Linked DNA regions of Thiocapsa bogorovii. The protein of the gene in region 2 interacts with the protein of the main gene of each other region in a pairwise test. Links are inferred from orthologs where the notes say so. Each region holds a gene or a part of one and is shown on either strand. Other genes may lie near its edges. The genes, in order: LT988_RS21225 and aceE.

The links.
Region 1: the proteins of aceE (region 2) and LT988_RS21225 interact in binary tests that used the Escherichia coli proteins (3 or more experiments, as listed by UniProt). The link is inferred for Thiocapsa bogorovii from one-to-one orthologs.

The regions. Positions count from the first base shown.
Region 1 is NZ_CP089309.1:4,771,950-4,787,152, forward strand. The notes cover bases 4,967-7,922. They hold LT988_RS21225 (ATP-binding cassette domain-containing protein), read left to right. Parts: upstream 4,967-5,564; coding sequence 5,565-7,280; downstream 7,281-7,922. Other genes in these bases: LT988_RS21220 (efflux RND transporter periplasmic adaptor subunit), read left to right, coding at 4,967-5,539; LT988_RS21230 (ABC transporter permease), read left to right, coding at 7,282-7,922. Also shown: LT988_RS21185 (hypothetical protein), read right to left, coding at 1-186; LT988_RS21190 (DUF29 domain-containing protein), read left to right, coding at 185-649; LT988_RS21195 (hypothetical protein), read left to right, coding at 642-1,133; LT988_RS21200 (carbon-nitrogen hydrolase), read right to left, coding at 1,469-2,365; LT988_RS21205 (MEKHLA domain-containing protein), read right to left, coding at 2,432-2,908; LT988_RS21210 (metal-dependent hydrolase), read left to right, coding at 3,031-3,807; LT988_RS21215 (hypothetical protein), read left to right, coding at 3,957-4,313; more of LT988_RS21220, read left to right, coding at 4,406-4,966; more of LT988_RS21230, read left to right, coding at 7,923-8,409; LT988_RS21235 (ABC transporter permease), read left to right, coding at 8,415-9,524; LT988_RS21240 (P-loop NTPase family protein), read right to left, coding at 9,501-9,764; threonine-phosphate decarboxylase CobD, read left to right, coding at 9,792-10,946; LT988_RS21250 (cobyric acid synthase), read left to right, coding at 10,943-12,439; LT988_RS21255 (hypothetical protein), read left to right, coding at 12,583-13,329; LT988_RS21260 (YwaF family protein), read right to left, coding at 13,377-14,111; LT988_RS21265 (metallophosphoesterase family protein), read left to right, coding at 14,729-15,203. UniProt on the Escherichia coli protein: Part of the ABC transporter complex YbhFSR that could be involved in efflux of cefoperazone. Probably responsible for energy coupling to the transport system.
Region 2 is NZ_CP089309.1:5,089,583-5,105,024, forward strand. The notes cover bases 7,186-10,380. They hold aceE (pyruvate dehydrogenase (acetyl-transferring), homodimeric type), read right to left. Parts: upstream 10,041-10,380; coding sequence 7,386-10,040; downstream 7,186-7,385. Outside these bases: LT988_RS22690 (thioredoxin family protein), read left to right, coding at 1-214; LT988_RS22695 (acylphosphatase), read left to right, coding at 273-563; cpdA (3',5'-cyclic-AMP phosphodiesterase), read right to left, coding at 606-1,472; LT988_RS22705 (rubrerythrin family protein), read left to right, coding at 1,684-2,103; LT988_RS22710 (hypothetical protein), read left to right, coding at 2,602-3,105; LT988_RS22715 (BPTI/Kunitz domain-containing protein), read left to right, coding at 3,102-3,383; lpdA (dihydrolipoyl dehydrogenase), read right to left, coding at 3,495-5,222; aceF (dihydrolipoyllysine-residue acetyltransferase), read right to left, coding at 5,434-7,176; LT988_RS22735 (cysteine-rich CWC family protein), read right to left, coding at 10,517-10,744; LT988_RS22740 (adenosylcobinamide amidohydrolase), read left to right, coding at 11,013-12,212; adenosylcobinamide-phosphate synthase CbiB, read left to right, coding at 12,203-13,168; LT988_RS22750 (tetratricopeptide repeat protein), read left to right, coding at 13,447-15,381. UniProt on the Escherichia coli protein: Component of the pyruvate dehydrogenase (PDH) complex, that catalyzes the overall conversion of pyruvate to acetyl-CoA and CO(2).

The DNA.
Region 1 (15,203 bases), 320 kb from region 2 along the record:
ATTCGGTGGACTTTGCTTGCGCTCGTCCACACTACGGCCGGTACTATGAACAACGCCGTTGTCGTCATCGACGATCGATGCGACCACGATGACGACAACGACGACCTCATTGATATCCGACGGTTTCGGAATCTCTGCACCGCAACACTCGCCGAGGTTGGCGCCAATCCCGGAGCCCGTCATCATGTCTCAAACGCTTTACGATCAGGATTTGTACGACTGGTCCATGCAAACAGCCCGCCTGTTGCGAGAAGGGCGCTATGCCGAGATCGACGCGCTGCATCTCGCGGAGGAAGTGGAGTCGATGGGCAAGAGTGAGCGCCGAGCCTTGGAGCATCGTCTCGTGGTGTTGCTCGTTCATCTCCTGAAATGGGAGCACCAGCCGGAACAACGCTCGAAGAGCTGGCAGCGGACCTTGATCGAACAGCGCAAGCAGGTCGCCAAACTCCTGGACGACAGCCCGAGCCTGAAGCCTCGTCTGCTTGACCTGCTCGTCGATGCCTACGACAGCGCAGTTCGCTGGGCGGCCGATGAAACCGGGATGGACGAGAGCGATTTCCCGCAGGATTGTCCCTATGGCGGGGAGCAGGTCCTCGATCCTTCATTTTTTCCTGGCCCCGAAGCAAACGATGTGCCCCGACGTGTCTGACACCTCCTCGCCGCGACGGACCACGGCCCTGCTCTGGGTCATCGCCGTCCTGCTGCTCGTTGCCGTTGTCGCGGTGGCCGTCTACAAAGCCTGGCCTCTGCTGAACCCAACGCTGGCCGAGGTCGCACAGCTTGATCCGAGCTGCGATCTGCGCGCCGGACCCTGTGATGCGCGGTTTGCCGGCGGGGAGAGCGTGCGCTTTGCGATCGAGCCGCAGACTATCCCGGTCGTGACGCCGTTGCGGCTTCTCGTGCAGACGACCGGCTTCGAGGTTCGTGCGGTGGAGGTCGATTTCGCCGGTGTGGACATGAACATGGGGTACAACCGCACTGGCCTGGAGTCGGTCGGGCCGGGCCTTTACGAAGGGCAGGGGACCTTGCCGGTGTGCGTGCGGGCGCGCATGGAGTGGGAGGCGCGGGTGTTGGTTCACACGGCCGAGGGGATCTCGGCGGCGCCGTTTCGATTCGAGACGCGGAGGGATTGAGTCGCGTTCGGGGTTTCCTGAGTCGTTCGCGTGCGGGATTGGACTGGTCGCCTTGACAGGTGGTTGGAGACGCGATCCAAGCGTTTTTTCGTTTTTCGGATCGGCACGGTCAAAATAAGACGGTGTCTAGACGACTCGATACCCGTAGGTTGTGCTGACGATAGGAAGCACCACTTGCGACGACGGTTGGTTGTGCCTTGCACGGCTCGGCAAGACCTGCATCGCCGGGGTGAGATTGCGAAACCTGGCAGGGCGCCGACGCCGGGGATGCCGGGGTTCGCTCTGCTCACCCCAGCCTACCCGTAGATCAAGGTGTTCACCTTGTTTCTTGATCGTTACGACCGGTCCCGATAGCGGCGGGTCAGGTCGCCGTAGGCGTCGATGCGGCGGTCGCGCAGGAAGGGCCAGAGACGGCGAACTTGCTCGGTGCGGGCCGGGTCGATCTGCGCAAGCAGGATCTGCGGATTCTGATCGCCGGCCTGTGCGAGCATCTCGCCTTGGGGACCGCAGACGAAGGAATGACCCCAAAACCGTGCGCCGGCCGTCGCGCCACTCGGGTCGGGCTCGAATCCGACCCGATTGCAGGCCGCGACAGGCAGGGCATTCGCGATCGCGTGACTGCGCTGGATCCCGACCCATGCCTCGCGCTGGCGCACTTGCTCGTCCGGCCCGTCGTTGGGGTCCCAGCCGATCGCGGTCGGGTAAAGCAGGATCTCCGCCCCTGCCAACGCCATCAGACGGGCGGCCTCCGGATACCATTGATCCCAACACACCAAGACGCCCAGGCGTCCGACCGAGGTGTCGATCGGCTCGAAGCCGAGGTCGCCGGGCGTGAAATAGAACTTCTCGTAGTAGCCCGGATCCTCGGGGATGTGCATCTTGCGATAGACGCCGGCGAGCCGTCCGTCGCTGTCCAAAACCACGGCCGTGTTGTGATAGAGCCCCGGGGCGCGGCGCTCGAACAGCGAGGCGACAATGACCACGCCGAGCTCGCCCGCCAAAGCGCCGAGGCGTGCGGTGCTCGGGCCCGGGATCGGCTCGGCGAGATCGAAGTTGGCCGGGTCTTCGGTCTGGCAGAAGTAAGCGCTGTTGTGGAGCTCCTGGAGCAGAACGAGACGCGCACCACTCGCGACGGCCTCGAGGATTCCCCGCTCGCAGGCATCGAGATTCGCCGCGACGCTTCCGTAATCGGTTTCCTGCACGAGTGCGATGGTGAACGGGGACCCCGACATGACGCCGACCTCCGAAAACGATGGATCCAGATGTGTGACTGACCGAACGCGACGCGCAGGGGACGGTCAAGCCAGCGGATGCACGGATGCAAAGGTCGCCGCCTGTCCTTGAAGCCGTCCCTCTTGATCGATCAGATTCCAAACGACGGCTCCATCGATGCGAAACCGCCGGCCGCTCGAGGATACGCGCACCCCGCTGTAATCGTCGATGAAGCCGTGGGCGTTCACCTGCGCGAGCAGGCGTGCACGCTCCTCCCGATCCGGTGCCTCGGCGGTGAAGCGCGAGGGCATCCGCGTGAGCTGCTCCCAGTCGAGCTCGAACAGATCCAGAACCCGTCGGTTGCCGTAGGTCAGGATCGGATCCGGATCGGCCGTGTGCGACAGGAGCGCAAAAGGCGCCTCGAACAGGCACCGTGCGGCCTCGCGGTCGTCCAAACCGGGGTCGATCAGATCGCGGCCTGTGAGGCGTCGATAGCTCGTGCGCAGGAGTCGGGCATGGTCGCAGAGGAAGTCATTGGACGGGTCGGGGTGGGGGAAGGGCATGACCTGATCATCCTGTCGAAATTCGAAGGGGCAGGCTCACCGTTTGAGCCTCCGCCCTGTTAGTCTCTGCGGGATTCGGGGTCGGCAATCAGACCCCTCTGTTCCCGGATCCACGAGCGCGCATGGCCAATTTCCAGACCCATCTCAACGGCGGCATCTTCGTCAGCGTTGCCGCCGTGCTCGGCTTACATGGCGCCGGACTGGTCGAGCAGGGCGCAACGCTCGGCTATTTTGCACTGGGTGTCGCCGGGAGTCTCCTTCCGGACATCGATGCCGATGCCTCCAAGCCCGTGCGTGCCTTCTTCAATGTGCTCGGGGTTGCGGTCGCCTTCGCGATGACGCTCCCGCTGATCGGTCGGTTTCTTCCGCTGGAGGTCGCGCTCATCTGGGTCGGCGTCTTTCTCTGCGTGCGCTATCTGATCTTCGAGCTCTTCGCGCGGGTGACGGTTCACCGCGGCATTTGGCATTCCTGGCTCGGGATCGCGGCGGCGGCTCTGGCCACCGTCAACATCGCCTACTGGATGATGGAGCGGTCTGCGGAAGCAGCCTGGGTTGCCGGTCTCATGGTCGGGATCGGCTACCTGACGCACCTCGTCCTGGACGAGCTTTACAGCGTCGATCTGCTGAACAGTCGGGTGAAGCGGTCGTTCGGAACCGCGCTCAAGCCCTTCAGTCTTGCCGATCCTCGGAGCAGCCTCGGGATGCTGGCCGTCGTCGTTGCGTTGGCGTGGTTCGCGCCTGCGCTCGACTGGGGTTTGCTTCCGGCGGAAGGCCTGCCGCGGGTGGCCGTCGTTCTCGCCAACCGTATGGTCGAGGCGCTCGGGGGCGTGGTCGACGGAACCGGTCTGCTTCTGCAGTCACTGATCGATTGGATCCGCACGGGGGCTGCTCACCTGTGACGGCTCGGCGCAATTCGGGTGGACCGCCGGGCGGAGCGCCGGGTGGATGTTGTTGGCTTGTTGGCTCCCCTGGTCGCGAGTAGCATCTCCTGCGGCTCGGCGCGGTGCCGAGACCTTTGTCTTGGATAGAAGATCGAGGTGACCACGCGATGAAATATTATCTCGGAGCTGTCTGTCTTCTCATGGGTGCCTGGTTGGTCTATCAGGCGTTGACACATCGACGTGCCGTGATCGGCGCCCGCGAGCGCGCCGCAGCGGAGAACCGCGAGCAGAAGATCCACCGGAACCTGGAAGGCATGCGGCTCGGCCTTGCACCGCTTTACGTCATGGGGATCCTTTTCACGGGGCTGGTTTTGGCTGCGATCTGGTTCGTCGTCGACCGCGAGCGGGTCTTATCCGTGCTCGATATCCTCGGGTTCCTGATGGTCCTTGGAGCTTACGCCTTCTGGATGGCCGTACGGATCCAATACAGCCCGATCGGGTTGGAGTCGAAGCAGACCGAATGAGCGCCTTCTGATGTGCGTTGCGGTTCGGGTCTCGGACGCGCCGCGGTCCGCCCGAGACCGACTCGCCGACGGCTTCTGCCGGGATGTCCTTGATGAAGAAGATCCTGATACCGATTGTCGTTCTTGCACTCGCCGTCGGCGGTTATCTCCTGTACCGGGTCGAACATGCCCCCGCGGATGACTCGGACCGTCTGACGCTTTACGGAAACATCGACGTGCGCCTGGTCAACCTGGCCTTCGAGGTCAGCGGACGGATCCAAACCATGCCGGTTTCCGAGGGCGCGCGGGTGGAGGCAGGGCAGGTCCTCGCGGGCCTGGACGCTCGGCGCCTCGCGTTGGCCCGCGAGGTCGCGAGTGCCGAGGTCGAGGCCCAGCGCGCCGAGCTCGATAAGCTCATCTCGGGTCCGCGTCGCGAGGAGATCGAGAAGCTGCGCGCCGACGTGGAGGCCGCGCGCACCGAGGCCGCCAACGCCAAACGCCATGCCGAGCGCACCAAAGGAATGGCCGATCGTAAGATGGCCTCGCCGCAGGAGTACGACAACGCGCGCACCGAGTCCGAGGCCGCCGAGGCCCGGGCCGAGGCCGCGCGCGCCGCCTTGGATCTCGCCTTGGCGGGCAGTCGCGCGGAGGACATCGCCCGCGCCCGCGCCACCCTTGCGGCCTTGGAGGCTGCCCTCGACGAGGCGGATCTGAACCTGGCATACGCCACCCTCCTCGCGTCGGGTCCAGGAGTGGTGCAGAATCGGATCCTCGAGCCCGGTGACATGGCCTCGCCCGATCGCCCGGTCTACACCATCGCCCTGAACGAGCCCTTGTGGGCCCGGGTTTATCTCGCCGAGCCGGACCTGGGGCGCGTGCGACAGGGTCAACCCGCGCAGGTGTTCAGCGACAGCTTCCCCGGACGGTCCTATTCGGGATGGGTCGGCTATATCTCGCCGAGCGCCGAGTTCACACCCAAGACGGTCCAGACCACCGAGCTGCGCGCCGATCTGGTCTACCAGGCCCGCATCTATGTCTGCAATCCGGCCGGCGAGCTGCGCCAGGGGATGCCGGTGACGGTCGAGATCGACCTGACGCGCGAGCCGATGGCCTCGCCGGGGTGCGTGCCCGGGTCGGATGCCGACTCGACCGGTCCCGCGTCCGGGTCCACGTCCGGGTCGAGCCCAGTCGAGTCACCGGACGCGTCGGGGGCAGCCGACGCGCCCATCCCGTCGGGGCGGCCCTGAGGGCCGGACGACCCGGATCCGACCCATGTCCGATTGCCCATTGCGCGCCCTGGATGTCCGCAAGAGCTTCTTCGTCGGCGCTCGCCGTATCCGTGCGCTGGACGGCGTCAGCCTTGAAGTGAAGCCCGGTGTGGTGACCGGGCTGATCGGTCCCGACGGTGCGGGCAAGACCACCTTCATGCGCCTGGCGTCGGGATTGCTCGCTCCGGATGGCGGCCGCATCGAGGTCTTGGGTCTGGATGCGACCGGCGATGCACTCGCGGTTCAGTCCAGGATCGGGTACATGCCCCAGCGCTTCGGGCTCTACGAAGACTTGAGTGTCCGCGAGAACCTCGACCTCTACGCCGACCTCCAGGGTGTGCCTGCCGCGGATCGTCCCGCCCGGCACGCGCGCCTGATGGAGATGACGGGCCTCGGTCCGTTCGGGGCTCGTCTGGCCGGACAGCTCTCGGGCGGCATGAAACAGAAGCTGGGTTTGGCCTGCACGCTCGTGAATCCGCCACGTCTGCTCTTGCTCGACGAGCCGACGGTCGGCGTCGATCCGGTCTCGCGCCGAGAGCTGTGGGCGATCGTCGATCGGCTGGTGGCGGAGGAGGGGATGAGCCTGCTGCTCTCCACGGCCTATCTCGACGAGGCGCAACGTTGCGCTCAGGTCGTCCTCATCCATCAGGGACGCGTCATCGATCAGGGACCGCCCGGCCGGTTCAGCGCACCGTTGCGCGGCCGCACCTTCCGTGTCAAGGGTGCGCCCGCCGGACGGCGGCGCCTTCAGGCGCGTCTGGCCGCCCTGCCCGGGGTGCTGGATGCCGTCCTCCAGGGCGATGCGGTGCGCGTGGTCATGGCCGAGGGCGCGCGGCCCGCCGTGGCCGATACCGCCGATGATCCGGTCCGGTGGGAACCCGTGGAGCCGCGCTTCGAGGATGGCTTCGTCGCCTTGCTGAGCCAGGGTCGCGACAAGATCGAGCTGCCCGAGATCAAAACGGCGGTGTCGCGTTTCTCGGGCGATGCGATCGTCACCGAGGGACTCACCCGACGGTTCGGCGACTTCGTTGCCGTCGATGGCTTGAGCGTCGCGGTGCATGCCGGAGAGGTCTTCGGCCTGCTCGGCGCCAACGGCGCCGGGAAGACGACCACCTTCCGGATGCTCTGCGGTCTGCTTCCGCCCAGCGAAGGGCGGGCACGGGTGGCCGGGGTCGATCTACGGCATGCACCGGCCGAGGCACGGGCGCGCGTCGGTTACATGTCGCAGCGGTTCTCGCTCTACACCAACCTGTCGGCCATGCAGAATCTGAATTTCTTCGCGCGGGCCTATGGCCTGCGCGGCGCGAGCGCCCGCGACCGGGTCGCCTGGGCGCTGGATGCCTTCGGGCTCGCGGAACTCGCCGGGGCGGAGAGCGGGTCCCTGCCGCTGGGCTACAAACAGCGTCTGGCGATGGCCGCCGCGCTGATGCACGAGCCGGATATCCTCTTTCTCGACGAGCCGACGTCCGGTGTGGACCCGCTTGCGCGTCGCGAGTTCTGGTCGCGGATCAACGCCTTGGCCGAGGGCGGGGTCACCGTCCTGGTGACCACGCACTTCATGGAAGAGGCCGAGTATTGCGATCGTCTGGCCGTCATGGCGGCGGGAGAGGTGTTGGCCTTGGGCACACCGAGCGAGATCAAGGCCCGGGCGGCGACGCCCGAGGTACCGCAACCGGACCTCGAGCAGGCCTTCATCACCTTGATCGAGGCGCACGCCTGACATGGGCGCCCGACCACGAGCCCTGCGTCTGCGCGGCTTGTTGCGCAAGGAGTCGCTGCAGATCCTGCGCGATCCATCCAGTCTCGCGATTGCTTTTGTCTTGCCCGTGTTCTTGCTGCTGCTCTTCGGCTACGGGGTCTCGTTGGACTCCAAGCATGTCCCGATCGGTCTAGTGATCGAGCAACCGAGCGCGGAGACGCAATCCTTTCTCGGCGCCTTTCAGCAATCGGTCTACTTCGTGCCCCGCCTCTATCCGACGCTCCAGGAGGGGCGTGCCGCCTTGCGGACCCATGCGGTGAGCGGGATCGTCGTGCTCGACGGAGATTTCGCCCAACGTCTGAAAGGCGATCGCGACGCGCCGATCCAGGTCATCGTCAGCGGCACGGACGCCAACTCTGCCCGACTGCTCGAGGGCTATGTGCAAGGGGTCTGGTCAAGCTGGCTGGAACGCGAGGCGCAGGCGCGCCGGATCCCGCTGCCGGTGGCCGTCGAGCCGGTGATCCGCATCTGGTTTAATCCGGAGTTGGCCAGTCGCAACTATCTCGTCCCGGGGTTGCTGGTGGTCAATATGACCCTGGTGGGTGCCCTGTTGACCGCGCTGGTCTTCGCGCGCGAATGGGAGCGCGGCACCTTGGAGGCGCTGATGGTCACGCCCGTAACCATCGAGGAGATCCTGATCGGGAAGTTGCTGCCCTATTTTGTCCTGGGGATGGGCGGGATGGTGCTGTCCGTGATCATGGCCCTGTTTCTGTTCGAGGTGCCGATGCGTGGGTCCTTTTGGATCTTGGCGATCTGCTCGACCCTCTTCCTGCTCGCTGCGCTGGGCATGGGGCTGCTGATCTCGATCGTGACGCGCAATCAATTCGTCGCCGGGATGATCGCGATCATCACGACCTTTTTGCCGGCCTTCCTGCTCTCGGGCTTCCTGTTCGATATCGGCAGTATGCCGCCCGTGGTCCAGGCGATTACCCACATCGTCGCCGCGCGCTACTTCGTGGCCATCCTACAGAGCCTCTTTCTCGCCGGGGACATCTGGACGCTGATCCTGCCCAACGCCGCGGCGCTCGCCTTGATGGCGGCCTTCTTCCTCGGACTGAGCCGTCGCCTGCTGCGCAAGCGCATCGAGTAGTCGCCATGCTCGCTCGCATCCTCGCGCTGGCCATCAAGGAGTTTCTTGTCCTCTTCAAGGATAAGCGCAGTCGGCTGGTGGTCGTGGTGCCGCCGCTGATCCAGTTGCTGGTATTCGGCTATGCGGCGTCGTTCGATCTCAACGACGCCACCTACGCCATCTACGATCGCGACGGGGGCTTCGCGGCGCGCGATCTGGCGGCGCGCTTCGAGGGTGCGCCAAGCTTTCGCGCGGTCGGTCGGATCACGCGGCAAGGGCAGATCGCCGAGTGGATCGATGCGCGCAAGGTCCTGTTGGTCATCCAGATCGGGCCGCGCTTCACGGCCGATCTGCTGGCGGGCACGCCTGCCCCGGTGCAGATCTTGATCGACGGGCGCAACTCCAACACGGCTCAGATCCTTCAGAACGACGTCAGCCGAATCATCGCGGATTTCAATCGGGACTGGATTCTCGCCCGGGGCTTGCAGGGCCTGCCGGTGACTCTGATCACGCGGGCCTGGTACAACCCCAATCTCGAGAGTCGCTGGTTCTTCGTCTCCGGATTGGTGGGGATCCTGACCCTGGTGGTGACCATGATGGTCACGGCGCTTTCGGTTGCGCGCGAGCGCGAGCAGGGGACCTTCGATCAACTCCTCGTGACGCCATTGCGGCCGATCGAGATCCTGATCGGCAAGGCGACGCCGGGCCTGGTGATCGGCGTCCTGGAGGCGTCCTTGGTCGTGACCATCGCGGTGTTCTGGTTCCGGGTGCCCTTGGTCGGCGGTCTCGACGTGCTCTATGCCGGGATTCTGCTGTTCGTGCTGGCCGCCGTCGGGGTGGGGCTCATGATCTCCTCCTTGGCTGCGACCCTTCAACAGGCGCTCCTCGGGGCCTTCCTCTTCTTGGTTCCGGCGGTCATCCTCTCGGGTTTCGCCACACCCATCGCGAACATGCCCGAGGCGGTGCAGATCCTCACTCTTGGCGACCCGCTGCGGTATTACCTGGTGATCCTGCGCAGCGTCTTTCTCGAAGGTGCCGGATTCGAGCTTCTGATCGGTCAGATGTGGCCGCTGGCGGTCATCGCCGTCCTAACGCTCGCCGCGGCCGGGTGGTTATTCAGGCATCGCATGGCCTGAGGGCCGATCAGAATCCCGGCGCCTCGGGTCATGCGGCTCGAGCGGGCCGATCGCGCCGTTGTGCAGGCGGTATTGATGGCTGGTGACCTGACGCCTGAAGCGGGCGTCGTGCGAGATCAGGACCAGTGCCTGCGGGAGGACGCCGAGGATCCTCACCAGGCGCCCCCGGGTCTCCTCGTCGAGTCCGTTGCTGGGCTCGTCGAGCAGATGAAAATGTCGGCAGCGTGTGCGCTTGCACAAAAACGACCCCGCTGGCAGATTGACGCGATGAATGCGCGTCGCTCACATACCTCCGGATTGCTCGCTCCGACGTCACCGGCGCTGGAGCACGGTGGACGTCTGCGCGAGGCCGCGGCACGCTACGGCATCCCCGTTCAGGATTGGTTGGATCTCTCGACCGGGATCAATCCCGATGGCTGGCCCGTGCCCGAGGTGCCCGGTACCGCCTGGTCACGGCTGCCCGAAGAGGATGATGGATTGGAGGAGGCGGCCGCGCGGTGTTACGGCGCTCCCCGTCTCCTCGCGGTCGCCGGCTCGCAGGCCGCCATCCAGGCCTTGCCCAAACTGCGGGTCCCCGGACGCGTCGGGGTGCCGATGGTCGGCTATCAGGAGCATGCACAGGCTTGGCAACGCGCCGGCCATCGCCTCGTCCGCCTCGATGACGGAGACCTGGGGAAAGAGTCCGGCGCGGGTCTGGACAGCCTCGACGTTCTGATCGTCATCAACCCGAACAACCCGACGGGTCGCGCGTGGCCGGTGAGTCGGTTGCTCGACTGGCATGCGCGGCTTGCCGCACGGGGCGGCTGGCTTGTCGTCGACGAGGCCTTCATGGACACGACCCCGCAGGACAGCCTGGCCCCTTTCACCGATCGACCCGGTTTGATCGTGCTGCGTTCGTTGGGCAAGTTCTATGGGCTCGCCGGGGTGCGGGTCGGGTTCGTGCTCGGCGCGGTCCATCTGCGCGAGGCGCTGCGCTCACAGCTCGGACCCTGGACGCTGAGCGGTCCGGCCCGCCATGTCGCGCGGCTCGCCTTGGCCGATTCGCCGTGGCAGGAGGCGACCCGTGCATCGCTGCGCCGCGCGTCCGTCCGGCTTGCCACCCTGCTGTCCGATTATGGTCTTGCGCCGACGGGCGGGAGCGACCTGTTTCAATGGGTCCGCACGGCAGAGGCTCGATACATTCAGGACCGACTGGCGGGGATGGGAGTCTGGGTACGGCGATTCGAGACACCGCCGAGTCTTCGCTTCGGTCTTCCGGGCGCCGAGACGGGTTGGGCTCGGCTCGAGTCGGGGTTGCGGTGTCTGTCGTCGGACGTGGCCGGGGACGCGTTCCGGCAGACAGTCGGCGAGACTCCGGCGGACATTCGGCCTTTTCCATCGGTCGCCCCTCCGCCCGCCCTCGTCCCCGGAGGGACAAGATGACCGCTGCGACCCTCATGGTCCAGGGTACGACCTCGGACGCGGGCAAGAGTGTTTTGGTGGCCGGTCTCTGCCGCTGCTTCAGCCGACGCGGCGTCAAGGTCGCACCCTTCAAGCCGCAGAACATGGCCCTGAACAGCGCGGTGACCGCCGACGGCGGCGAGATTGGCCGGGCCCAAGCGGTGCAGGCGCAGGCCTGCGGGCTCGCGCCGACCATCGACATGAACCCGGTCCTGCTCAAGCCCAATTCGGACCGCGGTGCCCAGGTCATCATCCAGGGCCGGGCTGTCGGCACGATGGATGCCGTCGCCTATCACCACTACAAGCGCATCGCCCGCGTTGCCGTGCTGGAGTCCCACGGCCGGCTCGGAGCGTCCTACGATCGAATCGTCGTGGAGGGCGCGGGCAGTCCGGCCGAGATCAATCTCCGCGAGCACGACATCGCCAACATGGGGTTCGCCGAGGCGGTGGACTGTCCGGTGATCCTGATCGCCGACATCGACCGCGGCGGGGTCTTTGCTCACCTGGTCGGCACGCTGGCGTTGCTCGCGCCGAGCGAGCGGTCGAGGGTGGTCGGATTCGTCGTCAATCGTTTCCGAGGCGATCTTGCGCTCCTGCAGCCGGGTCTGGAATGGCTCGAGCGCGAGACCGGCAAGCCGGTGCTCGGTGTCCTGCCCTACCTGCACGGGTTGCATCTGGAGGCCGAGGATGCCGTTGCGTTGCGCCAGACCGACAAGCCGAGCGACGCCCTGCGGGTGATCGTCCCGCGCCTGCCGCGCATCAGCAACCACACCGACCTCGACCCGCTGCGGCTCCATCCTCAGGTCGACCTGCGCTATGTCTCGGCCGGAGAGGTTCCGCCCCCCGCGGATCTCATCATACTGCCCGGATCGAAATCAGTGCGCTCGGATCTTGAGTGGTTGCGTCGCGAGGGCTGGGAGCCCGTGATCGCACGGCATCTGCGCTACGGCGGCCGGGTGATCGGGATCTGCGGCGGCTTTCAGATGCTCGGCACCCGGATCCTGGATCCCTCGGGTCTCGAAGGCGATCCGGGTGAGGAACCCGGTCTCGGCTTGTTGGATCTGGAAACCCGGCTCATGCCCGAGAAGATCTTGGCCAACGTCTCCGGCAGGCTCCGGCTGGAGGACGCCGCGGTAACGGGATACGAGATCCACGCCGGCCGGACGAGCGGTCCGGCGCTCGAGCGTCCGGCCGTGCTTCTGAACGATCCGCAGGGCGAGCGCCCGGACGGTGCCGTTTCGGAGGACGGACGGATCTTGGGGACCTATCTGCACGGACTTTTCGAGTCGCCCGTTGCCGCATCGGCCCTGCTGAGTTGGGCCGGTCTCGCGGTTCGCGAGACCCTGGACTATCGTGCCCTCCGCGAGGCGGCCCTGGAGCGGTTGGCCGACAACCTCGAGCAGCATCTCGACCTCGGACACCTCGAGCGGATTCTTTGCGGTTGGGTGCCGGGCAGAGGGACTGGAGCCCCTTGAAACCGGGCTGGCTGAGCGTTCCCGCGGCGCGTCGCAATCTCCCATGGGGGCAGCACCCATCCGATGATGCTTGCGGCCATCGCGAGCGGTCAGGCCCGATCGGTGATATCGGTTCAAGTCGGCTCGGTGCAGCCCGAGCGGATATGCCGCTGCTTGTCGATCCGGTGATCTCGATCGCGCGAAGTACCCGTTTCGTGCTCGTCGAGATCGATTCGGAAGGCAGCGCGCTCTCCTTCTCGGGCGAGGGCCAGGCGCAGGTCGTGGAGCACAACCTGCCCACCGTCGCGCGGCGCCTGAAGGACCTCGAAGACGACACCGACCTTCAATTGGAGATCCTGCGAATGCGGGGTTCCCGTTCCGAGACAGGTTCGAGCGGCCTTGCACCGGAGAGCCGATGGATCTGCGGCGAGGATCCGCCGTGTCGGGTGCCCCATCAACTCGACAAGCACGGCCTGGATGTCGCCTTGAGCGCCGGTCGCCACGCGGCCGAGCGCGCCAAGCTTGCGGGTGTCGGGCGTCTCATTGCCATGGCCCCGTCGTTGTGCCCGGCGGCCGCATGGCAGCTCCCGATAACGGCTGCGGATGGAGAGCATACCGTGCGCCAGTTGCCCTGTCCCGATTGGTCCCTCCACGATGCCATCGCGTGCTTTGATTTCTATGACGCCTTGCGTTGCCGCGGACGATCCGAGATCGCTGCATTGGTCGGCATTGCGATTGCTGCGGCCCAGATGGGCATCCCATTCTGTCTACCCGATTCCGCAGGCGGCGTCGCGGTGGAGGCGGCGGTCGGATTGAACCCCGGCGTGCGCGCGTGGCTCGAACCGATGTTCGCCGAACGTCCCGGTTCGGTACCTTCCCCGGTGTCTCCGCGCGCCCCGTGCGCCGTTTAACGGCCGGATCTCGCTTCAGACCCTTCATCCGTGCGATGCGGCCCAATTCATGCGTCCGGTGAAGGCGGCGACAGCCGTTTCGCACGCGACCTCGCCGCGACGAGATCCCCGATCAGAAACGGCAGGTAATAGAAGAAGCTCGACACCAGGGCCAGTCCGGCAAGGCTCAGGATGTACCAAGGCCAAGGGCCGAGAAAATCCATCAGGGACGCCTGCTCGGGCTTACTGCAAAGAAAGAGATAGTTGGTCCCCAGCCAGAGGTTGATGGGGGCCACTACGGCGACCACGACCAGCAAAACACCAAGGGATTTGAAGATGGACGCGAGTCTCGGTCTGAACCGATAGACCAAGGTGGCATAGAGGACGCCGACGATGACGAGTCCATGCCCGACAAAAAAAGCGATAAAAGCCGGGTCCGGAAATCCCCTGTCCAGATCCGGCGTGAAGAGCGCCTGCAGGGTCCCGCCCCACGCCCAAAAATAGACGATCTCGTAGGCGGAATACGACCGTGCCGCGAGGGTCCATGCCGTGAGCAGGACCGACAGTCCGCAGAGATGCAGAGGGAGCAGGCTGCTCAAGAGCCGATCGTAGTGGTTCACCTGCAGCCAGATATGAACGCCTTCCTGGGCGATCAAAAGGGCCGCAATCAAGAGCCCGATTCGATACTGCCCTGTCAAGCTCAGTCCTCGGCGCGCCAGCAGCGGTAGCGTGATCCCGATCGCGGCGATCAGGAGCACACTGCTCACATGTGCAGTCCCGAAAAGGATGAGTGGACCGGCCATGCTCATCGCTCGTCCTCTCTAAAATACAGACGTGTTCGCGTCCGCGCCCGCCCAATGGCTCACTCTCGATGCGACTGTCTTCGTTCGCCCTCCCGCGGCCATTGCGCATGATAGCGCAGTCGCCGGTCGAATCTGACGCTTTCGATTGACCGATCGCCTCGGGGAAGGCGTTGAATCGCCCGAGCGACAGCGTATTCGTCTCGATCGCCGCTGGCGAGCCTCCGAATTCCGGTGGTTCTTGAATGACCTTAACTCGGTCGATGAATTCCCGACCTCAGGCTTGAACATCACTCGGATATCAACGGATCCACCGTATTCGATTTTACTAATATGATGGAATAATAGAACGTAGGCTACTGATAAAAATATTTTTGTAGGACTCTTGACAGCTTTCCTGTCGACACTACATCCTAATCACGTCAATAATAACGATAGGTGATAACGACTAAAGCGATAGATATTCCCTACGGATCGTCGCGGGCCGGACTCCTGCGTCATCGCCTCGCTGGGACAGAATCCGTTCATTACCCTGTCGATGCGTTGAATAGATCTTGGAAACGTTAAAACATCACTATCGGCGCTGTTCAGAAGACGCCAACAACGAGGTGGAGACAACAATGTCTGACATTGTAGATCACAGCAGAAGGCAGTTTCTGTCGTTCGCGGGCAAGGCCGGCTTAACGACCTTGGTCGCGCAGGCAGTCGGGATCAATCTCGGCGTCGTGGATATCGTTCGCGCACAAACCGGAAAACGCGGCGTCGAGCCTTTCCGATTCGCAATCATCAGTGACGCGCATCTCTACAGCATGCCCGATCATAAATTCGACCAACAACTCGCGGATGCGGTTGCACAGGTCAATGCGATGACGCCGCTGCCCGACTTTGTTTTGTTCGGCGGTGACGTTGCGCAAAACGGGACGGAAGACCAGTTGGTCAAGGGTAAGAAGATCCTTTCTGCGCTGAAGATGCCGCTCAAGATCATACCCGGCGAGCACGATTGGTATCTCGATATGGGGGATGCTTGGCGCGGACTTTACGGTGACGAGACCTGGTCCTTTAATCATAAGGGTGTGCACTTCATCGGTCTCAACT
Region 2 (15,442 bases):
GCCGCAAAAGGATTTTGCGTTGAAGACCCATCGGGTCCGTGCGACGCCGGTGTTCGCCTTCTTCGACCTCGACGGTAATCTGGTGGCCAGGTACACCGGAGCCACGGGTGATGCGACCGAGTTCATGTGGCTCGGGGAGTATGTCGTTCAGGAACGCTATAAAGACATCACCTTCCCGGCCTACAAGCGCGAGCGCCAAGCCGCCGCCGAGTAAGCCTGCAATCCAAGCCACCGTTCGTGCAGTGCACAGGACCCGATCCGAGGAGCAGAGAATGGACGAGCGTCAAAGCGAGCAACACATCTGCTACCGCTGCCTCGTCGGCGGGCGGGTGCAGGGCGTGTTCTTCCGTGCGTCGGCCCGCGAGCAGGCGATGCGGCTGGGTGTGACCGGGTATGCGCGCAATCTCCCCGATGGGCGCGTGGAGTTGCTGGTTTGCGGGGAGGCGAATGCGGTCGGCCATCTGCGCGACTGGTTGCGCACGGGGCCGCCGGGTGCTGCGGTGACCGGGGTTGCTTGCGAGCCTTTGGACTTTCAGCAGTATCCGAGCTTCGCAATCGATTGACGGGCGATTTCTAAGGTCGATGCGTGACAGGCGTCGCGCGCGTCAATAACCGCCTGCCGTCCGATTGGCACGCTCCGGGTAGCCGTCGAGACGCACCACACGCGTCTCGAGTGCGCCGTCGGCAAGTAGTGCGAGCTCTCGGTACCCCGGCGCTTGGGTATCGATTGCGAATTGGGACCGGCGCGGCTCGAACTGAACGCAGGTCGATGGAGTTCCCAGAACACTATACCCGTCGATACGCCGTGCGAATTCCTGGTGGATATGACCGCACACGACGGCCCTGACCTGAGGGTGTCGATCGCAGATCGCGATCAGCTCTTCTCCGTCCTCGACCGAGAGCTCGTCCATCCAGTCGCTTCGGACAGGGATCGGATGCTGATGTAGAAAGATGACGGTGGGTGAGGGGTCCGGCGCGAGGACTTCGTCAAGCGCGGCGAGTCGAGCCCTGCCGATCCGCCCGCCTTCCAAGCCCGGCTCGGTCGAGTCGAGAAAGACGAGATTCCAGTCGGCGAGCTTACGCACGGCAACCGGCTCGACTGCTGCAGGTCCGAGCAGCTCTTCCATCAGAGGACGAGAGTCGTGGTTGCCGGGAATGCAGTAGTAGGGTAAGTCGGTGCGATCGAGCAGACGACGGAGCGAGCGATACCCTTCGCGCGACTCGTCGTGGACAAGATCGCCCGTGAGCACTAAGGCATCGGCTGGTGGGGAATGCGAGAGGGCGAGCTCCAACACCGCCTCGAAGCTGCGCCGCGTGGTCACCCCGAGCAGCTGCCCGTCGGGTTGGGCGAACAGATGCGGATCGGTCAACTGCAGAAGCGTACGCCGTTGCACGGTCTGCTCCGGGCGTGTTCCACCCGCCACGGGTGATGGGGCGAGGTCGAGTGTCCGTGAGCCGATGGACGCTGGCATAATCTGCTCCTTGGTGATCAGATTTAGGGTATAGCAGTTGCGCATGAGCGCGTTACCGAACCAGTTCACAGACTTGTCGAAGAGCGCCGTCGCCCATAAAAACAGACGATCGAGGTCATTGGAACAAACAATTTCTGAAATGGCGTCGAGGTGACTAAGGTTTTTGTGTAGGTTCAGCCAACCCCGTTCTTTCCATCGTGAGGAGATCGACATGGAGCTCAAGGGCAGCAAGACCGAAGCGAGTTTGAAGGAAGCCTTCGCAGGCGAGTCTCAGGCCAATCGCCGCTACCTCTACTTCGCCGCCAAGGCCGATGTCGAGGGCTACAACGACGTCGCGGCGGTCTTCCGTTCTACCGCCGAAGGCGAGACAGGCCATGCGCACGGCCACCTCGAATATCTCGAAGCGGTCGGGGATCCGGCCACCGGCTTGCCGATCGGCCCGACCGGCGACAATCTGCGTGCGGCCATCGCGGGCGAGACCCACGAATACACCGACATGTATCCCGGCATGGCAAAGACCGCGCGTGACGAAGGTTTCGACGAGGTCGCGGATTGGTTCGAGACGCTGGCCAAGGCCGAGCGCTCGCACGCCAACCGCTTCCAGAAGGCACTCGATAACCTCGACGCCTAAACCGAGTCCCCCGAGCAACCAGATCGGCTCGGCGGCATGATGTCCATGCTCGGCGCCAAGTACCGCGGCGTCGGGCGCGGCTTAGAGAAAGAGCGCTTCCCCCGACCTTTGTAGGGAGCGCGAACCGCATGTCGGGGCGACGTGAGTCGCCCCTTCTTGTTTTGAGCTGCGGCGTCGTCCGGATGTCGACGCTCGGGAATCAACTTCACGATTACCGAGACCGCCTCGGATCCCTTGTCTGCTTCGTCACCTCGTGCGGCGCAGCCGCGCACGCGTATAATCGCGCCGTGCCCTTCAGCGCTCCAGGCCGCGTTTTACCGGCGTCCACCAACGACGCCCCAGTAGCAACAGGCCAGATCCGCATGAGGTGGCTCGACCCACCTCGAGCTTTTTCCATTCTTTAGAAGACCGCGTCAGCTGAGACGCCTGTGAATGATTGCGACGCGGAGTCAGCGTGAGACGAGTGACGATTGCACCCGATGCGGCTTAAAGGACACGATGGAACGATTGCTTGAATGGATCAGCGCTCGGCGACCCTGTCGTCTCATCGAAGGCGAGCAGGGCGAGCCCTACCTCGAACGCTACTACCTCCTCGGCGCCTTCGGCTGGCATCTGTATCTGCACCGCTTCGTCGATTCGGATCCGGACCGCGGGCTTCACGACCACCCCTGGCGACACGCCGTGAGCTTGGTGCTCTCGGGCGGCTATGACGAGATCCGCGCACTCGACGGGGACCCGGAGCACATCCGGGCGCGCTTCTGCGCTCCGGGAAGATTCAACAGGCTGCGCGGCTCGGACTATCACCGGGTGGTTTTGCGTGCGGGCGTCCCGGCTTGGACGCTCTTTATGCATGGCCCGAGAGTCAAGGGCTGGGGATTTCGTCGAGGGGGCTCCGTCCAGGTGATGGCCAAGGACGGAAACGACTTTCGACATCGCGATTGGTGGAAACAGGCGCCGACGGGTGCGGAGATCCGTGGGACGGCGCGGATCCGGCCTCGATGAGGGCCGAGCGGCTCGTCCGGTTGCGCGTTCCGGTGCTCGTGATCCTCATGGCGAGTCTATCGGGATGTGGCGGTGCTTCCTCGGGAGGCGCACGCGAGGAGCTTCCCGTCGCCTGTCTCGTCAAACCCGACCCCGGCCCCTGCCGCTCCAATCAACGCGGGTTCTATTACGATTATCGAGACGATCGCTGCAAGGCATTCACCTACGGCGGTTGCGCGGGTCGGGTGCCGTTTCCCACCCTGAAGCACTGTTTGGACTTCTGCGGGGCAAAGCGGTGATCCTCGGGGCCGGTCACGTGAAAGGCGACATCGGTTATCCGTCATCGGTGATCGGCTCTTAGGCAATCTCCGGCATCGCTTCCCCGCGAGGCGACGATAAGTCGCCGACAGTCAGCGCCTCTTCGGCGGCAGCAGATCCGTGATCGACCCGTGCGCCATCTCGGCGGCGAGCCCGATGGTTTCGTTCAGGGTCGGATGCGGATGAATGGTCAGGCCGATGTCTTCCATGTCCGCGCCCATCTCAAGCGCCAGAACAGCCTCGCCGATCAGCTCGCCGGCGTTCGGGCCGACGATGCCTGCGCCCAGGATGCGCTTGGTCTCCGGATCGAAGAGCAGCTTGGTCAGACCCTCGTCGCGATGGATGCCGAGTGCGCGGCCGCTTGCGGCCCAAGGGAAGACGCCTTTCTCATAGGCGATGCCATTGGCCTTGGCATCGGTTTCTGTGAGGCCCATCCAGGCGACCTCGGGGTCGGTGTAGGCGACCGAGGGGATGGTCATGGGATCGAAGAGGGCCGGCATCCCGGCGATGACCTCGGCCGCGACCTTGGCTTCGTGGGTCGCCTTGTGGGCGAGCATCGGCCCGCCGACCACGTCGCCGATGGCGAAGATGTTCGGCACGTTCGTGCGCATGTGGGCATCGACCTTGATGAACCCGTGCTGATCGACCTTCACCCCCGCCGCCTCGGCGTTGACGAGCTTCCCGTTCGGGCGTCGGCCGATGGCGACCAGTACCTTGTCGTAGACCTCCTCGCCCGGTTTTTTGCCCTCGAACACAACCTTGATGCCTTCGGCCGTGGCGCTCATCTGCGCGACCTTCGTTTCGAGTCGGATGGTGCTGTAGCGCTTCTTGATGACCTTTTCGAGCGCGCGCACGAGGTCGATGTCCGCACCGGGCATCAACTGATCCTTCATCTCGACGACCTCGACGGTCGAGCCGAGTGCACTGTAGACGCTTGCCATCTCGAGTCCGATGATGCCGCCGCCGACGATGAGGAGGCGCTCGGGAATGTCTGCGATCTCGAGCGCGTCGGTGGAGTCCATGACACGCGGGTCGTCATGCGGAAACCCAGGGATCTTCATGGGCGCCGAGCCGCACGCGATGATGCAGTGGTCGAACAGGATCCGGACCGGACCACCGGGTTGGGCCACGGCGATCCGGTTGGGTGCTTCGAACCGACCGGTGCCCTGGATCACGTCGACTCGACGTTGCTTCGCCATGGTCGCGAGACCGCCGGTGAGCTTGGCGACCACCTGCTCCTTGCCCGTGCGCATCTTTTCGAGGTCGATCTCGGGCGCACCGAAGGTCACGCCCATGGTGCCCAGGGTCTTGACCTCTTCGAGGATGGCGGCGGTGTGCAGCAGCGCCTTCGAGGGAATACAGCCGACGTTCAGACAGACGCCGCCGAGTGTGTGGTAGCGTTCGATCAGCACGACCTTCTTGCCGAGGTCGGCGGCGCGAAAGGCGGCGGTGTAACCTCCGGGGCCGGCGCCGAGGACCACGACCTCCGTGACGATCTCCTGCGACGCGGCGGCAGCCGTGTTCGCGGACGCTTTCACCGGTTCGGAGGCGCCCGCAGCCTGTACCTCCTTGACCTCGAGCGTCACGATGAGTGTGCCTTCCGAGATTCGATCGCCCACCGCGACCTCGACCGTGCGCACGATCCCGGCACGCGGCGCCGGGATCTCCATGCTCGCCTTGTCGCTTTCGAGGGTGATCAGCGACGCCTCTTCGATCACAGGGTCACCCGGGGAGACCAAGACCTCGATGACCTCCACGTCCTCGAAGTCTCCGATGTCCGGTACCTTGACCTCGATGATGTCGCCGCTCTTGTCGTTCATGGTGTGATTCTTCTCTTGGGGCCGCAACGGCCGCGCGATGATGATGGCTCGATAGCGCCCAATCCTAGACGAAAGCGTGTCGCGAGGCGAAACCCTCGACCCTATTCACTGCATTGCGTTCGGGCGTCGCGCACGTGCGTGGGCCCCGGGTATCGACCGCGGGAGCCGAGGCGAGGCACAGGCAAACATGCCCCGCCTCCACGAGCCGGCCTCACAGCAGGAGCTGACGAAGATCTCCGAGCAGCTCCCCGAGCAGGCTGGTGAAGCGCGCCCCGTCGGCCCCGTCGACGACACGGTGATCGTAGGACAGGGACAGCGGGAGCATCAGGCGCGGCTCGAAGCTCTGGCCGTTCCACACCGGCTTGGTCGTCGCGCGCGAGACCCCGAGGATGGCGACCTCGGGCGCGTTCACGATCGGCGTGAAGGCGGTCCCGCCGATACCGCCGAGGCTGGAAATGGAGAAACACCCGCCTTGCATGTCGCCCGGCAGCAGCTTGCCGTTGCGCGCCTTGTCGCCGAGATCGGAGAGCTCCGCGGCCAGGGCATAGATGCCTTTCTTGTCGACATCGCGCACGACCGGGACGACCAGGCCCTGCGGCGTATCGACCGCCACACCGATATGGGTGAAGTGCTTGAGCACCAGACCCTCGCCGTCCGTTGTCAGCGAGGCCTTGAGGACGGGCATCCGGTTCAGGGCCGTCGCGACCGCCTTGAGGAGGAAGGGAACAAAGGTCAGCTTGATGCCCTTTTCGGTGGCCTGAGCCTTTTGCGCCTTGCGGAAGTCCTCGAGGGAGGTGATGTCTGCCTCGTCGAATTGCGTGACGTGCGGCACGGAAAGCCAGCAGCGGTGCAGATGTCGACCGCTGAGCTTCTTGATGCGCGACAGTTCGGTGACCTCGACCGGGCCGAACTTGGCGAAATCAATCTCGGGCGCGGCGGGCAAGGCGAAGGGCAGGGCGCCGCCGGCGGGCCCGCTCGGAGCACCTTGCGCGAGCGCGTGCTTGACGAAGCCCTGGACGTCGTCCTTGAGCACGCGACCCTTCGGCCCTGACCCCTTGACGAATTTCAGGTCGACGCCGAGCTCGCGAGCGAACCGTCTCACTGTGGGGCTCGCATGGGCCTTGCGGCCTTTGGCGATGGCTGCCATGTCCTCGGGGCGTGGCAGCACCGGCGCGGGTCGGCGCTCGGATTCACCGGGTGCGCGCTTCGCGTTCGATGACGGCCCCGGCGGTGCTTCGAGCTCTTCGGCCGTGTTCGCAGCCATCGGCGAGGCCGTTGCGATCGGCTCGCCGCTGTCGATCTCGCCGTCGGTGCGAAGCGTGAGGATGAGATCGCCCTGGTTGAGGGTATCTCCGACCTTGACGGCCAGCTCCTCGACGATACCTGCGTTTGGAGAAGGGATTTCCATCGTGGCCTTGTCGCTCTCGAGCGTGAGGAGCGACTGGTCGACCTCGATGCGATCTCCCGGAGCGATCAGGACCTCGACGACCGGGATGTCGGAAAAATCGCCGATATCGGGCAGGACCACGGAGATGGTCTCGCCGCTGCTCGGCCCATGCCGAGCAGTCGACTTCGGTAGCGGCGGCGACGCAGGAGCCGGGGAGGCCGCGCGAGACGTCAGGGGGGCGGCGAGCGGCTCGCCCGACCCGGCTTGCGCAGACCGCGTTTCGCCGGCTGCGTTCTCTTCGGGTGCCGCCTCCTCCGAGCCGGTACCATCTGTCTCGACGCTCATCAGGGGATCCCCCTGACTGACCCGGTCTCCGATCTTGACCTTCAACGCTTTGATCACCCCCGCCAGGGGCGAGGGGATCTCGATGGTCGCCTTGTCGCTTTCCAGGCTGAGGATCGATTGCTCGGCCTCGATCCGGTCGCCTGGCGCGACGAGGATCTCGATCACCTCGACGTCCGAGAAGTCCCCGATGTCCGGCAGCAGAATATCTTCGACGGTTGCCACGCTCTGTCCTCCCTAAACCGCGTCCGGGGCGATCACCACGGATCCCTGTGGTGGGCGGCCCTGGCTGAGCCGGGCGGTTCGGCCCGGACGCGGTTTAGCCATAGATTTTAGATGTCCTAAACCGCGTCGGCCGAGCGCTTCGTAGAACCTTGTATGTCGGTAGGTTCACCGAAGCAACGCGTGTCATGCCGGACGCGGTTTAGCGCGGTTCAGATCGTCACCGGGTTGGGTTTTTCCGGGTCGATACGGTATTTCCGAATGGCCTCGGAGACCGTCGCGGTCGGGATCTCGCCCTCGTCCGCCAATGCCTTGAGTGCGGCGACGACGATGTAGTAACGATTCACCTCGAAGAATTTTCGGAGCTGGCTGCGCATATCGCTCCGCCCGAAGCCGTCGGTCCCGAGCACCAGGTAATGGCGCGGGATGTAGGGGCGGATCTGATCGGCGTAGGTTCGGATATAGTCGGTGGCGGCAATGATCGGACCCTGGGTCCCGGCCAGCTGCTCCTCGACATACGTGGTTCGTTGGGGCTGGTCGGAGTGGAGCATGTTCCAGCGCTCCACATCGATGCCCTCGCGCCGCAGCTCGTTGAAGCTGGTGACGCTCCAGACATCGGCGCCGACGTTGAAGTCCTTGGCGAGCAGCTCGGCCGCGGCCAAGACCTCCCGCAGGATGGTCCCGGCGCCGAGCAACTGGACCCGGTGGGTATGCTCCTCGCCCTGATGAACCCGATACATGCCCTTGAGGATCCCGGCCTCGGCGCCCTCGGGCAGCGCCGGCTGAACGTAATTCTCGTTCATCGCCGTGACGTAGTAGAAGACGTTTTCCTTCTCCCGATACATGCGGCGCAAGCCATCCTGGACGATGACGGCGAGCTCGTAAGCGTAAGCCGGATCGTAAGCGACACAGTTCGGGATGGTCGCGGCGACCACCATGCTGTGGCCGTCCTGATGCTGCAAACCCTCGCCGGCGAGCGTGGTGCGTCCGGCGGTGCCGCCGATGAGGAAGCCGCGCGCCTGCATGTCGCCCGCCGCCCAGGCGAGATCCCCGATGCGCTGGAATCCGAACATCGAGTAGTAGATATAGAAGGGGATCATGCTCTGACCGTGGTTCGCGTAGGCGGTGGCCGCGGCGATCCAGGACGACATGGCTCCCGCCTCGTTGATGCCTTCCTGCAGGATCTGACCCTTCTTGTCCTCCCGGTAGTACATGACCTGATCGGCATCGACCGGCTCGTAGAGCTGTCCGATCGAGGAGTAGATGCCGAGCTGTCGGAACATGCCCTCCATGCCGAAGGTGCGTGCCTCGTCCGGAACAATGGGGACCAGGTACTTGCCGATCGCCTTGTCGCGTACCAGGATGGTGAGGATGCGCACCAGCGCCATGGTGGTCGACATCTCCTTGTCGCCGCTGCCTTCCAGGAGCGGCTTGAAGGCATCCAGCTCGGGGATCGGCAGCACGGCGGCCTCGTCGCGACGCGCCGGCAGGAAGCCGCCGAGCCGCTCTCGGGCCTCGTGCATATATTGCATCTCGGGGCTGTCCTGAGGTGGCTTGTAGAAGGGCGCGGCGCCGATCTGGTCGTCCGAGATCGGAATATTGAAGCGATCACGGAAGGCCTTGAGGTGCGTTTCACCCATCTTCTTCTGTGAGTGGGTGATGTTCATTCCCTCGCCGGCCACACCCATGCCGTAACCCTTGACCGTCTTGGCCAGGATGACCGTCGGCTTGCCGTTCATGCGCATGGCTGCGTCGTAGGCCGCGTAGACCTTGGCCGGGTCATGACCGCCGCGGTTCAGGCGCCAAATGTCCTCGTCGGTCATGTTGGCGACCATCTCCTTGAGCTCTGGGTACTTCCCGAAGAAATGCTCGCGGGTATAGGCGCCGCCCTTGGCCTTGTAGGCCTGGTAGTCGCCGTCGACACATTCTTCCATGCGCTTCAGGAGCAAACCCTGCTTGTCGCGCGCGAGCAAGGGGTCCCAGTAACTACCCCAGACGACCTTGACGACGTTCCAGCCGGCGCCGCGGAAGACCGCCTCCAGCTCCTGGATGATCTTGCCGTTGCCGCGCACCGGGCCGTCAAGACGTTGCAGGTTACAGTTGACCACGAACACCAGGTTGTCGAGACGCTCGCGCGCCGCAAGAGAGATGGCGCCCAGCGATTCGGGTTCGTCCATCTCGCCGTCGCCAAGGAAGGCCCAGACCTTACGCTCGCTCGTGTTGACCAACCCGCGATCGTTCAGATAGCGCATGAAGCGCGCCTGATAGATGGCCATCAGCGGACCCAACCCCATCGAGACGGTCGGGAACTGCCAGAAGTTGGGCATCAACCAAGGGTGCGGATACGAGGACAGGCCGTTGCCGTCGACCTCCTGGCGGAAGTTGTAGAGCTGCTCCTCGCTGATGCGTCCCTCCAGAAACGCGCGTGCATAGATGCCGGGCGCCGCATGGCCCTGGAAGAAGATGAGATCACCGCCGTGATCCTTGTCGCGCGCACGGAAGAAGTGGTTGTAGCCTACGTCGACGAGGGTGGCCGAGGAGGCGAAGCTCGAAATATGGCCGCCGAGCTCGGTCGAGAGCCGATTCGCTTGAACCACCATCGCCATCGCGTTCCAGCGCACGAAGGAGCGAATGCGCCGCTCCATCGCGCGATCGCCGGGGAAGCGTTCCTGCTGCTGCACCGGAATGGTGTTCACGTAGGCGGTGTTGGCGGTGAACGGGAGATAAGCCCCCGAGCGGCGCGCCTTGTCGATCAGTCGCTCAAGCAAAAAATGGGCGCGCTCGACGCCTTCGTTCTCGAGCACGGCATCGAGCGAATCGAGCCATTCCTGTGTCTCTTGGGGATCGATATCGGGCTTGTTGGTCATGATGTTTCCCGGAAGCGGTCGAAGCGGTCGGCACGGGCAAAGCGCGGATTATACCAGCGCTCCGAGTCTGCAATGCTAAGAATGTAGGTGGTCAATGCACGTCGGGACGGAGGCAGCCTCCAGCTTTCAGCCTTCAGTCTCCAGCCTCCAGCGATCAGCCGCCGGCCTTTCGGTGAGCGCGCCGCAAAGCGCCGGGGCGCCGGTGTAAAACCGCACGACTGTCTCGTACTGGATCCGGTTCGTGTGGAAACCCCGTCGGGCTCGCCCTGGACCTGCGGCGCCTGCTGGCCGTGTGAAGGGTCGTCGGCGCTCGCGATGCCGCCTTCAGATTCATCTATCCGGCGGCATGTCCGGGCTTTTCCCGGTGTCTTTTCGGTCCGTTGTTTGGGCCTTGATGGCGCCTTAAGTCGGGTCTCGGACGACGTCGCGTTGACGCGCGTATGTTGCGAAGTGCAGCCGCTGTCTCGTTCGAGGTTTCAATCGGCCGCTTGGCGATCGACGTCCGATGCGCCGCGCTCGCTGCACAAGCGGTTGACCTGCTCCAGACAGGTCACGCAAAGACAGTCCCGATACCGGTCTCCGAGGTATTCGAGCGCCTCCGCGGTAAGCACGACGCTCAGGCATCCGCATCGCTCGACCCGGTTTGCTTTGCATTCGAAGCTGGATCCGCAGCGCGGACAGGTCTTCATCTCGTGCTTGCCCATGCGCGTTGCTCTCGCTATCCGTGTTGGCGGGTGGATTGATCGACCGTCTTTTCGGTGTGGCCGAATGATGGGGCACAGAACCCGGTAGACGGATCCACTGATGCAGGTGATTTGCACACAACCAGAGTCTACACCCTCGCCGCGACACCTCGCAGACCCGTATGCGCCGTCTTCGTTGCAGCCGCGCCGTCGCTTGCGATAGCCTCGCGCGGCTGTCGCTCCGTCGCGCGATGGCCATCCATCCCCGTTTCCGTGATCGAGGTCCCGCATGTTGCTCGAAGAGACCGACCGTTACGCCCTGCATCGGCAGGGGCGCTATCTCGTCGTTGCCTTCGCGCGCCCGCATCGCGTGCTCGGCACCTGTCGGGTCAACGGCGGGATGTCCGAGTCGCTGACCCATCTCGCGAACCATCAGAGTTGCGAGGGCGTGGCCCATTTGGCGCGCTACGAGGCGGTCCTGGGTCTCGGAGCCCTGGACTATCACGCACGAAGCTGCTCAGAAGCCGGGCTTCCGCCCGAAACGACGGCCCTGATGGGGACCGCCGCCAACATGCAGTGCGCGGTGGTGGCGCACGCGAGTGCAGAGGATCTTCGCGCGACGGTGGTCGCCACCGCCGGGGTGACCGGCAACGCCGTTCGCGCGGGTGATCCGGCCGCTTGGCACGAGGAGGCCGAGGGCAGCCGTCCCGCTCGTCGCGGGCGTTCCGCGGAATCGGCCGATCAGCCCGGATCCGAGGGCGAGAACGTCCACGATCGACCGCCCGATGAGTCGGGCTCGGGGACCATCGTCACGCTGGTCCTGCTCAATCGGCCCTGTACGCCCGCATGCCTGGTTCGTGCGGCGACCATGGTCACGGAGGCGAAGAGCACGGCTCTGCTCGACCTGCGTATGCCCAGCTTGCAATCGCGAGGCCTCGCGACGGGCACCGGGACCGATCAGCTCGCCATCGCCGCCCCGTTGGTCCGCGCGGACGAATGGGAGCGTCACTGGGCGGGCGGTCACAACACGCTGGGCGCGTTGCTCGGGCGAGCGACGCACGACGCCGTCACCCGCTGTTTGCTGCTGCAGAACGGCATCGTTCCCGAGCTCAGGCGAACCGTCTGTGCGGCCTTGAGCCGTTTCGGTTGCGACGAGGCCGCGCTGCGGGCTTGCGCCGAGTCCGAGCTGGATGCGCCGGGCGCGGCGGTCTTCGCCGCGAATCTCCAGGCCATCGTCCATGATCCGCACAGCGCCGCCGCAGCCTATGGCCTAGCCGAGATCTTGGACCTGGTGCGCGCCGGGGTGCTGCACGCGGAGGTTGCGCGCGAGGCGATCCTAAACCAGGCGGCGTTGCTCGGAGCGGCCGTCGCCGTGAAACCCGAGCGGTTCGTCGCGCTGCGCAAGGAGCTGGTACCGCATCAAGGGTTGCCGGACGGACGCTTGGCCGCGCTCGCTGTCGTTCGGGGTTTCGCTCGCAAATGGGACTGACCGAGCATCTCGCACTCATCCTCGCGGCCTGTCTGCTGGACGTCTTGATCGGGGATCCCGTCTATCGTTTTCATCCGATTCGGATCATCGGGGCCTGGAGTCTCGCCTGTGAGCGCCTCTTGTTTGCCGTCGGGTTGAAGGGGCGGGCCGGCGGCGTCCTGCATTGGCTGCTGGTGGTCGGGGGCGCGTTGGCGGCCTGGTGGGGCGTTCGAGCCGGTCTCGGCGTGCTGCACCCGTGGGCGGCTTTTGGCTGGGATGTCTTCATCGCCTACAGCCTGATTTGTACCCGCGACCTCCTGGACCACGGACGCCGGGTGCTCGAAGCGCTCGACGATCTCCCGCAAGCCCGCGCGCGGCTGCGAATGCTGGTCGGTCGCGATACGGATCACTTGGAGCGCGACGGCATCGTACGTGCGACCGTCGAGAGCCTCTCCGAGAATCTGACCGACGGGGTTCTGACACCCCTGTGGGCGCTCTGTCTCTTCGGGCTGCCGGGTCTGATTCTGGTCAAGGCGGTGTCGAGTCTGGATTCGATGGTCGGCTACAAGAACGAACGCTACGGCCGGTTCGGCTGGGCCGCGGCGCGCTCCGACGATCTCGTGCATTGGCTCCCGGCACGGCTCTCGGTCCCCTTGATCGCGGCCGGGGCGGCACTGCTCAAGCTGCACCCGCGGCTGGCCTTCCGCGCCGCGCGCGACTATCACGCGATGCTCCCCAGTCCGAACTCAGGCTGGAGCGAGGCCGCCTGCGCCGGCGCGCTGCGGGTCAGGCTGGTCGGTCCGATTCGCTACGGAGGGGCTCTTGTTACCGAAGACTACATGGGTGATCCGGATTGGCCGGCCGATCTCGGGGGGGCGGACCTCGAGCGCGCGCTGCGTCTGATCCTCGTGGCCTGCTTCTTGGCGCTTCTCGTCGGGATGGCGGTTGCGCCGCTGCGAACGGTTCTGCCATGGTGAAGGTTCTGCGCGGCCGGTGACGTGAGCTGCCGGCGACCGGCTCGCTCGGAGCGCAATCTGTTCTAAACCGCGTCCAGAGCGAGATGCTCACTTTCGGGTGAGCTCGAAGTTTGATGCATCCATGGCCCTTAGCGGGGACGCGGTTTAAAATTTTCAGGTTTTTTAAGATTTTAAACCGCGCCGACTCCAACGGTCGTCAAGTCTGCCGGCGCCGATCCCATCCACAAACATCGCATACCGCGCTGGGCGCGGTTTAGTGTTCAGGTCTCGAGGTTCTCATGTCCAAAAAGTCCGCCAAGCCCAAGTCCAAGCCCGCGACGGGCGCCTCCGCCGTGCTGTCCAGTCAGCTCAAGGCGATCGAGCGTCTGATGGAGCGCCGGGACTACTCGACCGCAGCTCGCCGGCTGCGTGCCTTGATCGAGGCCCACCCGGATCAAAGCGGTCCCAGGCGCCTGCTCGTGGAGGCGCTGGAGAGTGGCCAGGGAAGCGGCGCTGCGGCCATCGCCGCCTTCGACTGGGCTGAGCGTCGACCAAAGAGCTTGCCTGCGCAGGAGATGCTCTTTCGGTACGCACTGCAGTTCGGGCATGTCATGTTGGCGGATCGCACCGCAGAGCGGCTGCGTGCGCTCGGTGCCGAGACGCGCGGGTTTCCGATGGCGCCCGCGATACGCGCGGATCTGCTGCGGCAGCCCGACGGGTCGAGCGCGACCGCCGAGCAGATGCTGCGCTTCGATATCGGAAAGCTCCATCTGGACGGGCATGATTTTGCCGGCGTGGTGCGTTGGCTGGACGGGGTCGATCTGACGCCGGCCAAGAACAATCGCGCGATGTCGCTGTTCCATCTCGATCGCATCGAGGATGCCCTGGCGGCCTTCCTGGCGTTTTGGAAGGAGGATCCGGACAACCTCTTCGCCTTGGGATGGGCAGCGCGCTTGCGACTCTATCAGGGTGACGAGACCGGCGCCCGACGCCTGACGACGCCCTTGGCCGCCGCGACGGCTCGCCGGGTCGAGGATGCCGTGCCCCAGCTCGATGCCCTGCTGCTGCTGGGCGAGGACAACGCCGCGTTGAGCGCCTTCGCCCGTGTCGAGCGGTCTGATTGGTTCGGTATCGGAGAGCCTCAGCAACAGGCCATGCTGAGCCATTTGGCCGCCTGCGCGGCGAGTCGGCTGGGCGAGGCAAAACGGGCGCGGGCGCTCTGCAAGGCATCGCTCGAGCGCGTGCCGAATTTCAAACCCGCCCTCGAGAGTCGCACCGTGATCGACGCCGCGGGCGATGCCCTGGCGTATCCGCCCGTGTTCGGTCTCGGACAGGCGTTGCCGCTGACCTGGCTGAACCGGATGCGTGATGCCGGGAACGACGCCTTTTCGCACCTCGCGAAGGTGACGGCCTCCAACGACTTTCTCGATGCACTCTATGTCGGCGGCGACGACGGCCTGCGCGGGCTGGTCGCCTTCATCCTCCAATACCGCGCCGAACAGGGCGATCCGGGCGCGGCCGAGCGTCTGAAACGATTTGCGCGCCTGCCGATCGGAACCAAGCAGACGCGCTTCGGGTTTCTTCGCACGCTCTACGACAAGGGTCTGCTGCCGCGCGACGAGCCGCTCGAGATGTGGGACGGCGAGCACGTCACGCAGGTCAAGCTGATCAACACCGAGATCAGACGCGATCTCGTACCGAGCCATCTTCCCGAGGATCTCGATATGCTCCTCGGACGCTCGATCGAATGTTTCAACACGCGTGACTATGCGGGCGCGGAGATCCTGCTGAAGCGGATCCTCGAGCACGCCCCCGGTCATCGTGTCGCACTGGGCAATCTCGCCGCGGCCCTCAGCGCCCAGGGTCACGATCAGGAGGCGCGAGAGCTGCTTCGCGATGCGGTTGCGCGTCATCCGGACTACATCTTTGCGCGCTGCAACCTGGCTGTCATGCTGATCGAGGACGGTGATCTCGACGAAGCCGCTCGTTTGCTGGAGGGGCTCTACGAGAGTCCGAGCCTGCACGTGCAGGATATCTTCGTGCTCTACGGCGCACTGGCGATGCTGAGTCGGGCACGCGGGGATCAGGCTGCCGCGGATGCTCTGATCGCAAATCTCGAGTCACTGGTCGAAGACGAGGACGACGCGCGCCGTCTCGCCCTCGCCAAGCGCTTACAGGGGCGGGTCAGGCCCGTTGCAGCCAAGGGCGGTTGGTTCAAGCGCTCGGGTGCTTAAACCGCGCCAGGCGCGGTATATGGTGTTTTTGGATGGGATCGGCCCCGGCGGACTTGACGTG